DNA from 3 places in the Gelidimonas denitrificans genome. Region 2 is predicted to be linked to each of the others. Evidence: predicted binding sites of a transcription regulator. Region 2 holds the regulator's gene; each other region holds the start of a gene.
The links. Region 2 encodes sigma-54, which starts transcription at its own class of promoters, with help from an activator protein. Its sites were predicted from a motif close to TGGCANGNAANCTGCTTT; they were not measured.

Region 1: the regulator sigma-54 is predicted to act here: its motif matches at 2,358-2,375, upstream of FKCLFG_RS15935 (P-II family nitrogen regulator).
Region 3: the regulator sigma-54 is predicted to act here: its motif matches at 2,245-2,262, upstream of prpB (methylisocitrate lyase).

Annotation. Positions count from the first base shown of each region.
Region 1 covers NZ_CM146350.1:3,427,219-3,431,507, forward strand. Annotated here, with positions in the region: gene FKCLFG_RS15910 (hypothetical protein) at 1-177, opposite strand, end outside; gene FKCLFG_RS15915 (hypothetical protein) at 237-653, opposite strand; gene FKCLFG_RS15920 (hypothetical protein) at 704-913, opposite strand; partial or broken gene FKCLFG_RS15925 (YifB family Mg chelatase-like AAA ATPase) at 1,103-1,969, opposite strand; gene FKCLFG_RS15930 (accessory factor UbiK family protein) at 1,974-2,213, opposite strand; gene FKCLFG_RS15935 (P-II family nitrogen regulator) at 2,422-2,760, shown strand; gene FKCLFG_RS15940 (ammonium transporter) at 2,813-4,138, shown strand.
Region 2 covers NZ_CM146350.1:211,233-215,521, forward strand. Annotated here, with positions in the region: gene FKCLFG_RS01045 (enoyl-CoA hydratase/isomerase family protein) at 1-997, opposite strand, end outside; gene hpf (ribosome hibernation-promoting factor, HPF/YfiA family) at 1,194-1,559, opposite strand; gene FKCLFG_RS01055 (RNA polymerase factor sigma-54) at 1,666-3,138, opposite strand; gene lptB (LPS export ABC transporter ATP-binding protein) at 3,173-3,931, opposite strand; gene lptA (lipopolysaccharide transport periplasmic protein LptA) at 3,933-4,289, opposite strand, start outside.
Region 3 covers NZ_CM146350.1:1,939,391-1,943,679, forward strand. Annotated here, with positions in the region: gene FKCLFG_RS09060 (hypothetical protein) at 1-33, opposite strand, end outside; gene prpC (bifunctional 2-methylcitrate synthase/citrate synthase) at 71-1,222, opposite strand; gene prpB (methylisocitrate lyase) at 1,307-2,194, opposite strand; gene prpR (propionate catabolism operon regulatory protein PrpR) at 2,441-4,093, shown strand; gene FKCLFG_RS09080 (potassium transporter Kup) at 4,248-4,289, opposite strand, start outside.

The DNA of each region.
Region 1 (4,289 bases), 420 kb from region 2:
TGCGCAGTCACGATGCATCATCACCCGAGTTAAAGCTTCTGGCGTAGGCCAAGCATCATATGAAACTATTGAGCCATCAATTGCACTCGCCAATTCCTTATTGCAGCAGAAACATCGATCCTGTACCTGGAATGGACTCTCCTCTTTGGCGACAATAATCGAGATTGAATGCGTCATAATTTTCCTTGGTTATGGATCTTGGATCGATCACACCAGCGCGAAATTGATAAACGTTCTCATATGTTTCCAAAATTTGAGCCATATGGAATTGAGGATCGCATTTCTAGTAGTTGCTGCTCTTTGATTTTCTTACCTTCGGCGTAAAAAAAATTTGAATCTCCTGAAGCCGCCTTCATCGCCTCGACCGCGGACGGAATGCTGGTACCGGTCTTAAAGAAGAGATGATTGTAAAAAGCGAGGTATCCGACCGTAAGGTCGGCCTGAAATACCTTGCCAGTATTCCCGATAAGGAAATTGAAAGCGCTATCAAATGCATGAGCCATACTTGTGGCCTTGATGCCCTCACAGGACGCCATGCATACAAACGGGTCAAAACCCTTAATGTGGTTATGCTCAATTAAAATCATTCTCAATTCGTTCCAATTTAAGAATGTTCCATCGGTCAGGCCAATGCCGTCATAGTTTCCGTGCATGCATAAATGGATGAAGGGATATGCATTTGATTGCCCTGATTACATTCTATTTACGCTTTCTTGGAGCCTGTGCCGAAATGCCTCCTCAAATGCTCTTTTGCTTGTAGCCATTGATAGAAACAAGGAACTCTGATGGCTGTGAGCGCGTCCCTGAGGCCCATGCCGATGCTATAACCATTGAAAAGATCCGCATCTGAAGGAGAGTCAACAATATAAACAAACGGAACCCATGGTGTATGTGGCTGTTGAATGTCAAACATATTTTCCGAGATAAGATTAATTGACTCTTTACTACGCTTACTCAACGATTGCTTTTTGTGGCGGAACTGCAGACGATCCCCCAAAGATATGCTAGAAAACTTGGCTCAGTAGCCACGGATAGCAGTACAAGTCAGCAATATTCAGTACAGAGTAGCGATATACAGTCTAATTTTTTGTTGGAATTAATAGCCGCCGCCGACTAATGCCACGCCGGAAGCGGTGTGATGGGGGGCGCGATAGGGCCGCACTTTCCAGCGGTCAATCGAGAAGCCGCTGGTGAGCGATTGCACGGCGGCCGATTCCAGCGCTTCGTCTTCCGTCATCGACGGCAAGATGCCGGGAAAGCGTGCCGCCAGCATCGACTTGCCGGTGCCCGGCGGGCCGACCATCAGCACGCTGTGACCGCCGGCGGCCGCCACTTCCAGCGCCCGCTTGGCTTGCACTTGCCCTTTTACCTCGGCAAAATCCGGATATTCGGGCCGCATCTCCAGCGCACTCACCACATGCGGCTTTAGCCTTGCATCGGCGTCGGATGCGCCGAAGTGGGCGCATACCTGCAACAGCGAATCGGCCGGTAATATCGTCACATCGCGCACCAGCGCGGCTTCATCGGCGCTGGCGCGCGGCAGGATGAAGGCGCGCTGGCGACCGCCTGCGCGATTCTTGTGCATCGCGAAAGTCATCGCCAGCGCGCCGCGAATCGGGCGCAACGCGCCGGACAGCGACAGTTCGCCGGCGAACTCGTATTGGTCCAGCGTATCGCCCGGAATCTGGCCGGAGGCGGCCAGGATGCCGAGCGCAATCGGCAGGTCGAAGCGGCCGGATTCCTTCGGCAGATCGGCCGGCGCGAGGTTGACGGTGATGCGTTTGGCGGGGAATTCAAAGCGCGCATTCTGCAATGCGGCGCGCACCCGGTCCTTCGATTCCTTGACCTCGGTTTCCGGCAAACCGACTATCGTAAAACTCGGCAATCCGTTGGCCAGATGCACCTCGACGGTGACTTCCGGGGCGTGCATGCCGGTCAGTGCGCGGCTTTTCAGGACTGCCAGACTCATCCGCTTATTTGGTCAGTTGCGCTTCGAGTTCGGCCACGCGGGTTTCCAGCGCCTCCAGTTTGGCGCGGGTTTTAGCCAGCACCTGGGTCTGAATGTCGAATTCTTCGCGCGTGACCAGGTCCATCTTGGCAAAGCCCTGGTTGAGCATGGCCTTGACATTCTTTTCCATTCCCTTGGCCGGCGAATTTTCCAGCACCTGGTTGATCTTGTTTTGGAAGTCGTTCAAAAAATTGCCTTTGTTCATGATGTTTCCTATCGTAGGCAAGCGCACAATTTTGGTGCAATGGTGGATCGATGTTGGCACAAGCGCCCATCAATGGTGCGCAATGGGGCTTGGGCCAGGCAGGCATCCCGTTTGGAAGCCAGCCAAAATCATACCTCAGGGAGCTGGCACGAGTTCTGCTAATGATGGTTTGAAACAGTTTATTTCACCCAGCCCAATCGAGGTTCCCATGAAAATCATTACTGCAATCATCAAACCCTTCAAACTCGACGAGGTGCGCGAAGCCTTGTCGGATATCGGCGTGCATGGCATCACGGTCACCGAAGTCAAGGGTTTCGGACGCCAAAAAGGCCACACGGAGCTGTATCGCGGAGCCGAGTACGTGGTCGATTTCCTGCCGAAAACCAAGATCGAAGCGGCCGTCGATGACGCCATCGTGGAACAGGTTATCGAAGCCATCGAAAAAGTGGCGCGCACCGGAAAAATCGGCGACGGCAAGATTTTTGTCCAGGATTTGTTGCAAGTCATCCGTATCCGCACCGGCGAAACCGGCCAGGACGCGCTTTAACGCATTTCAAATTAAACACGTTAAGCAAATAGACAAGCGAAGGGGAATCCAGATGAAAAAAATACATGCAGGATTTGGGGCGCTGATCGCCCTGCTGGCGGCGTCGGGGGCGCAGGCCGCAACCGAGGTGGCCGCAGTGGTGGCGGCCACCGTCGACAAGGGCGATACCGGCTGGATGATGACGGCCACCGTGCTGGTGATTGCGATGACGATTCCCGGCCTGGCGCTGTTTTACGGCGGCCTGGTGCGGGCCAAGAACATGCTGTCGGTGCTGATGCAGGTGTTCGTGGTGTTTTCCCTGATCGTTATCCTGTGGGCCGCATACGGCTACAGCCTGGCGTTTTCCGGCACCAATGCGTTTATCGGCAGCTTCGACAAGCTGTTTCTGCTGGGCGTGGGCAAGGATTCTCTGGCGGACACATTTACTGCCGGAGTAAAAATCCCTGAGTTCGTGTTCATCGCATTCCAGGCCACCTTTGCCGCCGTCACCTGCGGGCTGATCGTCGGCTCTTTCGCCGAACGCATCCGCTTTAGCGCGGTGCTGCTGTTCGCCGCGATCTGGTTCACCTTCAGCTATCTGCCGATCGCCCACATGGTCTGGTTTACCGAAGGTTTGCTGTTCAAAATGGGCGCAATCGACTTCGCCGGCGGCACCGTGGTGCATATCAACGCCGCGGTGGCGGGCTTGATCGGCGCTTACATGGTCGGCAAGCGGATCGGCTTCGGCAAAGAATCGATGACGCCGCACTCGCTGACACTGACCATGGTCGGGGCCTCGCTGTTGTGGGTCGGCTGGTTCGGCTTCAATGCCGGCTCCAATCTGGAAGCCACTTCGGGCGCGTCGCTGGCGCTGATCAACACCTTGCTGGCGCCGGCCGCGGCGACTCTGTCATGGATTGCCGGCGAAGCTTTGTCGAAAGGCAAATCGTCGATGTTGGGCGCGGCCTCCGGCTGCGTTGCCGGCCTGGTGGCAATCACCCCGGCCTGCGGCACGGTGGGCCCGATGGGCGCAATCGTGATCGGCTTGCTGGCCGGCGTGCTCTGCCTGTGGGGCGTGAATGGCCTCAAACGCATGCTCGGCGCTGACGATACGCTTGACGTGTTCGGCGTCCACGGCATCGGCGGCATCCTGGGCGCGCTGCTGACCGGCGTATTCACTGCGCCGGCGCTGGGCGGCACCGGCGCAGCCGAGTTTTCGATCGCCAGCCAGGTCGCGATCCAGGCCAAGGCTGTGCTGCTGACCGTCATCTGGTCCGGCGTGGTGTCGGTGATTGCCTACAAACTGGTGGATATGGTGCTTGGCTTGCGGGTGGCGGAAGACGCCGAACGCGAAGGCCTGGACGTCACCAGCCACGGCGAATCGGCGTATCACTATTGATTTGACTGGATTGCATCCAGCGGCCCGGCACAATACCGGCCGCGCCGCTGGATGCAATAAAAAAACGGGAGTATGCCCATAAATATGGCATTCACCGCATAAATCAATTGCGACATCAATAAATACGCCGCCTGGTATATATACCAGGCGG
Region 2 (4,289 bases):
GATTCCACTGCGGCGCGTTGTCCTTGTCCACCACCAGCGCCCGCACCCCTTCGATGACTTCGCCCTGCTCGAAGCAATGACGCACCATGGTGCGCTCCATGCGCAGGCAATCGGCCACGCTCAGTGCGGCGCTGCGCCGGAGCTGCTCCAGCGTCACGCACATCATCAGCGGCGAGCGTTTTTGCATGAGGGCCAGGGTCTGTTGCGCGAACGGCGCATCGTCCTGCGCCAACGATTTGATGATGGCCGGCACTGTATCCTGTGCGAAATGGCGATCGATTGCGGCCCGATGGACCGCCAGCAGGCTGGCCTCGGGCGCAATGCCGTGGTTGAAGCCGGCTGCGAAGTCGCATATGGCCGTTCGCACATCGATATCGTCGCCCGACTGGAGCATGTCTGTTAGCCGCACCAATTGCGCCGACGGCAGGAAGAAATCGGCCAGGCCGGCGTACAAAGCGTCTGCGGCTGTGATGATGTCGCCGGTAACGCCCAGATAGGTGCCGAGTTGCCCCGGACACCGCGACAGAAAATAGCCGCTGCCAACATCCGGGAACAGGCCGATATTGACTTCCGGCATCGCCATCTTGGTGCGTTCGGTCACGATGCGCAGCCGGCTGGCGGGGCCGGCTTGCGCCACGCCCATGCCGCCGCCCATCACCACGCCATCCATCAGCGCGATATACGGTTTCGGATAGTGATGGATCAGGTGGTTGAGCGCATATTCTTCGGTGAAAAAATCTTCCAGCAAGGCGCTGCCGCCACGCGGCGTCGCGATGCCTATATCGTAAAAGAATCGAATATCGCCGCCCGCGCAGAAAGCTTTTTCGCTGCTGCTGCGGATCAACACCGCGTGGATGCCGGTGTCGGCGCGCCACGCCAGCAGCACTTCAGTAATAGTTCGGATCATCTCCAGCGACAAGGAATTGAGCGCCTTGGGACGATTCAGAGTGATGCAGCCGATCTGGTTTTCGGTCGAAATGTGAACGTGTTCTGTCATGGTGAAGGTGCGCCTTGGCTGGAATGGTGAATTTACGTAAGTTTTATCTACTGATGTCACTCAAAAATTCGGAATTCTTTTCAAGTGTTGCAAGCACTGCGCGTATCTGGCATCAGTTTTAATCAGGTGTCAAAAAGGGCGCATCTTGCGCCCTTGATTGTTGCGAGTCGAATTGTTCGACTCTGCGTATCTCCTCTCAGGAAACCGCGGATTCTTCCGGCAGCTCGGGTTCTCCGTCCAGGTGCTTGATGGCATCGTGTGGGCGGTCTTGTACCTTGCCTTTGTGCTTGATGATCTGGCGGTCGAGCTTGTCGATCATCGTATCAATGGCTGCGTACAGGTTTTGGTCCGCGCTTTCAGCGTGTAACGTTTTCCCGCTGAGATTCAGGTTGATTTCAGCGCGCTGCCGTTTTTCTTTTTCAGGGAGCTTGTCAACGCTCAGAATGAGCGCGATATCAATGACATGATCGAAGTGGCGCGTAATGCGCTCGACTTTGGATTGTACATATTCGCGAATGGCGGGGGTTACTTCGAGGTGATGTCCACTGATGGTGAGATTCATAAAGCACTCCTATGGAAATTGTCACTGCCTGCCTCGGGCCTGGTGGGCCGGCCAGAGCCAAAATGCAGCAACAGCAACTGCATTGCAAGGACTTCAGACGACTGGACTACAAAGACTTTCGCAAATTGACAGGTGGGATTTTGAGCGCTTCGCGGTATTTTGCGACGGTACGGCGAGCGATGACCATACCTTGCTCGCCCAGCATGTCGGCGATTTTACTGTCGGAAAGTGGTGTTTTCTGGTGTTCAGCTCCTATCAGTTGTTTGATGAGTGCGCGGATTGCGGTGGAGGAAGCTTCTCCTCCGGTTTCGGTGGCGACATGGCTGCCGAAGAAGTATTTCAACTCAAACATACCATGCGGTGTGAGCATGTATTTTTGGGTGGTGACGCGGGAGATTGTGCTCTCGTGCAGGTTTAGTGTATCAGCAATTTCACGCAAGACAAGAGGCCGCATGGCGACTGCGCCGTGGCTGAAAAAATTCCGTTGCCGCTCGACTATCGCTTGTGCAACCCGCAAAATCGTATCGAAACGCTGCCGCATATTTTTGATCAGCCACTTCGCTTCCTGCAGCTGCGACGTCATCGAGCCGCTTCCCTTGTCTTGCTTGAGGATGTTGGCATACAGCGCATTGACCCGCAGGCGCGGCATGACTTCATGGTTCAAACTGACTTGCCAGCCATTTTTGCCGGGCCTGACTATGACGTCGGGTACCACATAGTCGGCACTGCCGCTGCCGAAAATGGCGCCCGGATGCGGGTTGCATTGCCGGATTAGCGTCTGTGCTTCGCGTAAATCTTCATCGTCGCAATCGAGCAGTTTTCTGAGTTTGTTAAAGTCGCGTTGCGCAAATAATGCCAGGTGCTGTTCGACGATGGCCAGCGCCAGACGGCGCGTAACGAACGGCGCTTTAGGCAAGTGGCGGATCTGCAGCGCCAGACATTCCGACGGGCTGCGCGCGCCAACTCCGGCCGGGTCGAAGCTTTGCAGCAGGGCCAGCGCGAACGTCAGATCTTCCGGTTCGATACCGAGTTCGGGCGGCAAGCGAGCATGGATGGCGTCAAGAGACTCTTCCAGGTAGCCATTGTCATCGAGCGCATCGATCAGCAATTCCAGCAACGCGCGGTCGCGCTGTTGCTGCAAGCTTAAATGGGCTTGCTCCAGCAGGTGCTCGCGCAGAGTGCATTCGTGCGCGCCGAGCTGGGCCCGGCCGTCGTCGTCTTCCGGCGCTTTGCTGGTGCGCGCCACATCGTCAAAACTCCAGTCCGATGCGGCCGTCTGTGCATCGGGCGTATCCAATCCGGCATCTGCTTCGGCGGCGCTGCCGCCTTGCGTACCGGCTGGATCGGTTTCAGTTGAGGCTGTGGTGGCAGGGCTGGTGCTGATTACGCCATCGGCCAGCAAACGCACCGAATGGTCGAGCGGATCGTCCAGCCGTTCCAGCAGCGGGTTGTCGCACAGAATCTGTTCTAGTTCCTGATGCAGCTCCAGCGTCGACAGTTGCAGCAGGCGAATCGATTGCTGCAACTGCGGCGTCAGCGCAAGATGCTGCGAAGTGCGCAGCTGGAGTGATTGCTTCATACCGAAAGGACTTGTCGCATCAGGTGGTTTATCTTCACATGCGGAAATGTTCGCCCAGGTACACCCGCCGCACCGAGGCATCTTCAATGATGTCGTCGGGCTGACCGCTGGCCAGCACGGCACCCTGGTTGATGATATAGGCACGATCGCAGATGCCGAGGGTTTCGCGCACATTGTGGTCGGTGATCAGCACGCCGATGCCGCGCTCCTTGAGGAAACGCACGATGCGCTGAATCTCGATGACGGCAATCGGGTCGATCCCGGCAAACGGTTCATCGAGCAGGATGAAGCGCGGGTTGGTGCCCAGCGCCCGGGCGATCTCGACCCGCCGGCGTTCGCCGCCGGAAAGCGACAGCGCCTGATTTTCGCGCAATTTTTCAATTTGCAAGTCGGCCAGCAGCTTGTTCAGGCGTTCTTCAATGGCAGCTTTCGAGAGCGCTTTACCATTTTCTTTTTGCAATTCCAGTACTGCACGGATATTGTCCTCGACCGTCAGTTTACGAAAAACCGAGGCTTCCTGCGGCAGGTAAGACAGACCGAGTAACGCGCGGCGATGGATCGGCAGGCGCGAAATGTCGACGCCGTCGAGATCGATGGTGCCGGCGTCGGATGGCACCAAACCCACGATCATGTAAAACGATGTCGTCTTGCCGGCCCCGTTGGGGCCTAGCAAGCCGACCACTTCGCCGCTTTTTACTTCCAGCGAGATGTCGCGCACGACCAGCCGTTTGCTGTAACTTTTTTGCAGGCCGCGCACGCTCAGGGTACTGCCTGGGATACTGGATTGGCTCATCTTATTGGCCCTTTACAGTACGCGGCTGGATGGTCACCTTGATGCGCCCGTTGCCCGGCGTGCCGACACCGCTGGCGCTGTTGGTAACGTTGAAGAATTCGCTGCCGCTGTTGTAGGAAATGAATTCGCCTTCGACTTCGTCGATGGTCTTGCTGCCATCGAGCCGCTTGAGCTTTGCGTGCGAAAACAATTTGGCTATTTCTGCCTTGGTATCGTATTCGATCCGTTCTGCCTGTCCTTCCACCCACAGGTTGGGACCGCCATCGCGCTTCTGGCGAAAGGTTGCCACTGCACCCGGTGCGCCGTACAAGGTGGCGAACTGATAGCCGGCCGGGTCTGTCGTGACGACCACCTTGCC
Region 3 (4,289 bases), 1.7 Mb from region 2:
AACCAGGGTGGATGTCAGTCTCAGGGCAATCATAATTTTCTCCAATACCGATACGCGCCGGCCGGATTGGCTAGCGTTCGTCGATTGGTACGAAGTTTAAATCGTCTGGACCGACATAGTTTGCGGAAGGTCGAATAATTTTATTGTCAATCCGTTGTTCGATAATGTGCGCGGCCCAACCGGAAGTGCGGGCAATCACGAACAACGGCGTAAACATCGCTGTCGGCACCCCCATCATGTGATACGACACGGCGGAGAACCAGTCTAGGTTCGGGAACATTTTTTTAATGTCCCACATCACGGTTTCCAGGCGCTCGGCAATGTCGAACATCGCAGTCGAACCGGCTTCTGTAGACAAATTGTGCGCAACTTCCTTGATGACCTTGTTGCGCGGGTCCGACACGGTATATACCGGATGGCCGAAGCCGATCACGACTTCCTTGTTTTCGACGCGTTTCTTGATGTCGGCCTCGGCTTCGTCCGGATTGTCGTAACGCTTCTGGATTTCGAATGCTGCTTCATTCGCGCCGCCGTGTTTCGGCCCGCGCAAGGCGCCGATTCCACCAGTGATGGCGGAGTAAATATCGGAACCGGTGCCGGCGATGACGCGACTGGTGAAGGTGGACGCATTGAATTCATGCTCTGCGTACAGGATCAGCGAAGTGTGCATCGCTTTTTCCCATGCAGCGGACGGTTTCACGCCATGCAGCAGATGCAGGAAATGACCGCCGATCGAATCGTCATCGGTTTCAACGTCGATACGTTTGCCATTGGTGCTGAAGTGATACCAGTACAGCAACATGGAACCGAATGACGCCATCAGACGGTCGGCGATGTCGCGCGCGCCTGGGGTGTTGTGATCATCTTTTTCTGGCAGAGTACAGCCGAGTACGGAGATGCCGGTGCGCATCACGTCCATCGGGTGCGATGCGGCAGGCAGCGTTTCCAGCGCAGCCTTGACGCTGGCAGGCAAGCCGCGCAAGGATTTCAGCTTGGCTTTGTAGCCCTTGAGTTCGGCTGCGGCAGGTAGTTTGCCGTGTACCAGCAGATAGGCGATTTCCTCAAATTCGCAAGTATCGGCGATATCCAGGATGTCATAGCCACGGTAATGCAGATCGTTGCCGGTCTTGCCGACGGAACACAGTGCGGTGTTGCCTGCAGTGACGCCGGACAACGCGACGGATTTTTTAGGCTTGAAAGTTGCTGCTTGCGGTACGCTCATTTTTTAGTTTCCTAACGAGAAAGAATCCTATTTCAGGCGTGCAGGCTTCCGGCTGCACACCTGAGAATACACTACGGAAATATCTTATTTCTTCTGTGCCGCAAACAACGCGTCCAGATGCTGTTCGAAGTCGTGGTAATTGATGCGGTCGTACAGTTCCATACGGGTTTGCATGGTGTCGATCACATTTTTTTGCGAGCCGTCGCGGCGGATTGCGGTATATACGTTTTCGGCAGCCTTGTTCATCGCGCGGAAAGCCGACAGCGGATATAGCACCAGACTGACATCGGCCGACTTCAACTCTTCCACCGTAAACAACGGTGTAGCGCCAAATTCGGTGATATTGGCCAGCACCGGCACTTTGACCGCAGCGGCAAACTTCTGGTACATCGCCAGCTCGGTAATCGCTTCCGGGAAGAGCATGTCGGCACCGGCTTCGACGTAGGCGGCGGCACGTTCCAGCGCGGATTCCAGCCCTTCGACTGCCAGCGAATCGGTGCGCGCCATGATCACGAAATTCTCGTCGGTACGGGCATCGACTGCAGCCTTGATGCGGTCCACCATTTCCTGCTTGCTGACGATTTCCTTGTTCGGACGATGGCCGCAGCGCTTGGCGCCGACTTGGTCTTCGATATGCAGTGCGGCAGCGCCGAACTTGATCATCGATTTGACGGTGCGCGCGACATTGAACGCGCTGGAACCAAAACCGGTATCTACATCGACTAACAGCGGCAGATCGCAGACATCGGTAATGCGGCGCACGTCGGTCAGCACGTCGTCCAGATTGGAAATGCCAAGGTCGGGCAGACCGAGCGAGCCGGCAGCGACACCGCCGCCAGAAAGGTAAATCGCCTTGAAACCGGCACGTTTGGCCAGCAGCGCATGGTTGGCGTTAATCGCGCCAATGACTTGCAACGGGGACTCTTCTTGCATCGCCTTGCGGAAGGCGGCTCCTGCGGAATACAAACTCATGTCTTCACCTTATCTGTTGAGAGGTTTCACTGACGCTAACTGCACACTGTATTGCAATCGCCGTGCCACATTGGCGAAAATGCCGGCATGCGCGCATCAGAAATTTAAAAATACCTTGCGATTCATTGGTTTAAGAAGCTTGCAGCGTAACGTGCAGCAGCATGCCGTTACTTGATGCAGGCAAATTTTGTTTCAATACGCGTTACAATCGTCGCCTTATTTGAAACATTGAAACATGATTGAAACATGCGCCCCAATCCAAACGCCCACTTTCAGAACGACAGCAACAAACCGGTCATCTGGACCGTTTCCGTGTCGCGTCTGTCGGACCTGTTCCGCGACATCACGCTGGAATACGACGACCGCGCCACCATCGAGCCGATTGATCTCGGTTTTGAAGATGCGGCACGCCATATCCGCGAGCGCATGGCAACCGAACGCTGCGACGCGGTGATTGCCGCCGGCTCCAACGGCGCTTATCTGAAAAGCCGCTTGTCGGTGCCGGTGGTGATCGCCAAGGCCAGCGGCTTCGACGTGATGCAAGCCCTATCGCGCGCGCGCAAAATTACGCCCGACATCGGCATCATCACCTATCAAAGCACGATGCCGGCGCTGAAGGAATTTCAGAATGCATTCGGCTTTCGCATTGCGCAGCGCAAATATGCCACCGAAGAAGATGCCCGGGCCCAGATCAACGAACTCAAAGCCAGCGGCATCAAAGCCATCGTCGGCGCCGGCCTGATTACCGATCTGGCTGCGGAAGCGGGACTGGCAGCAGTCTTCGTGTATTCGGCCGCATCAATCCGGCAAGCCTTCGACGACGCGCTGGAAATCGCCAAACTGACGCAACTGGAGTCGCAACGTGGACGCGGCGCACCGGTGACCGCGGCTGCGGGCATGGCTGACACCTTACGCGCCAAACACGGCATCACCGATTTGCGCGGCGAATCCAGCGCCATGGAAGCATTGCGGCAAACCGTGGTGCTGTATGCCAGATCCCCCGCCACCGTACTGATTCAGGGCGAAACCGGCACCGGCAAGGAATTGGTGGCGCAAGCGATTCACCGCGAAAATCCGCGCATGGCGGCCGGCAACCGGCCCTTTGTCGCAGTCAATTGCGGCGCGATTGCAGAATCCCTGCTGGAGTCGGAATTGTTCGGCTATGAAGAAGGCGCATTCACCGGCTCGCGCCGCGGTGGCCACGCCGGACTGTTCGAAGCGGCCCATCGCGGCACGCTGTTTCTGGATGAAATCGGCGAAATGCCGCTGACGCTGCAAACCCGCTTGCTGCGGGTGCTGGAAGAACGCGAAATCGTGCGGGTCGGCGGCACCCGGCCGATTCCGGTCGATGTGCGCATCATCAGCGCCACCCATTGCGATCTGGAACAGCGGATCCGCGAAGGGCGTTTTCGCGCCGACCTGTTTTACCGGCTGGCGGTGTTGCGCCTGACGCTGCCGCCGCTGCGCGAACGGTGCGACGACCTGATTGCGTTGGCGGTGTGGTGCCTGAAAAACGCGCTGGCCGCGCTCGGCGCCCGTCCGCATCCGAACCTGCAGGCAGAAATCAATGCGTGCGGCGCATTGCTGCAAAACTATGACTGGCCCGGCAATGTGCGCGAATTACGCAATCTGATGGAGCGTCTGGCGCTATTTTTGGCCGCCGAACCGTTGCAGGCGATCTCGCCCGGATTCATGTTGAAAGTGGCGCCGGAGTTGCTGCAGTCTTCATCTGATGCAGGGATGGCGCGCACGGCTCCTGTCTTAGAACAGTTACCGATAATGCAGATTGCAAACATCCACCAAACTCTGGATCGCTTCAACGGCAACCGGGCCGCCGTCGCCAAACACCTCGGCATTAGCCGCACCACGCTGTGGCGCCGGATGCAGCACGGCGAATAAAGCATACTAGCCGCAGCATATTTCATTACCGCATATTATATATGCGGTAATGCGGATGTTTATCGACATACTCCTGCTATTTTTAATATACCGCAGGATCGGTGCAACCCATTGCATATCGAACTTACAAGATGGGTTGCACCCATCTACGCACTTAAATCTCGACCTGCGTACCCAACTCGATGACACGGTTAGC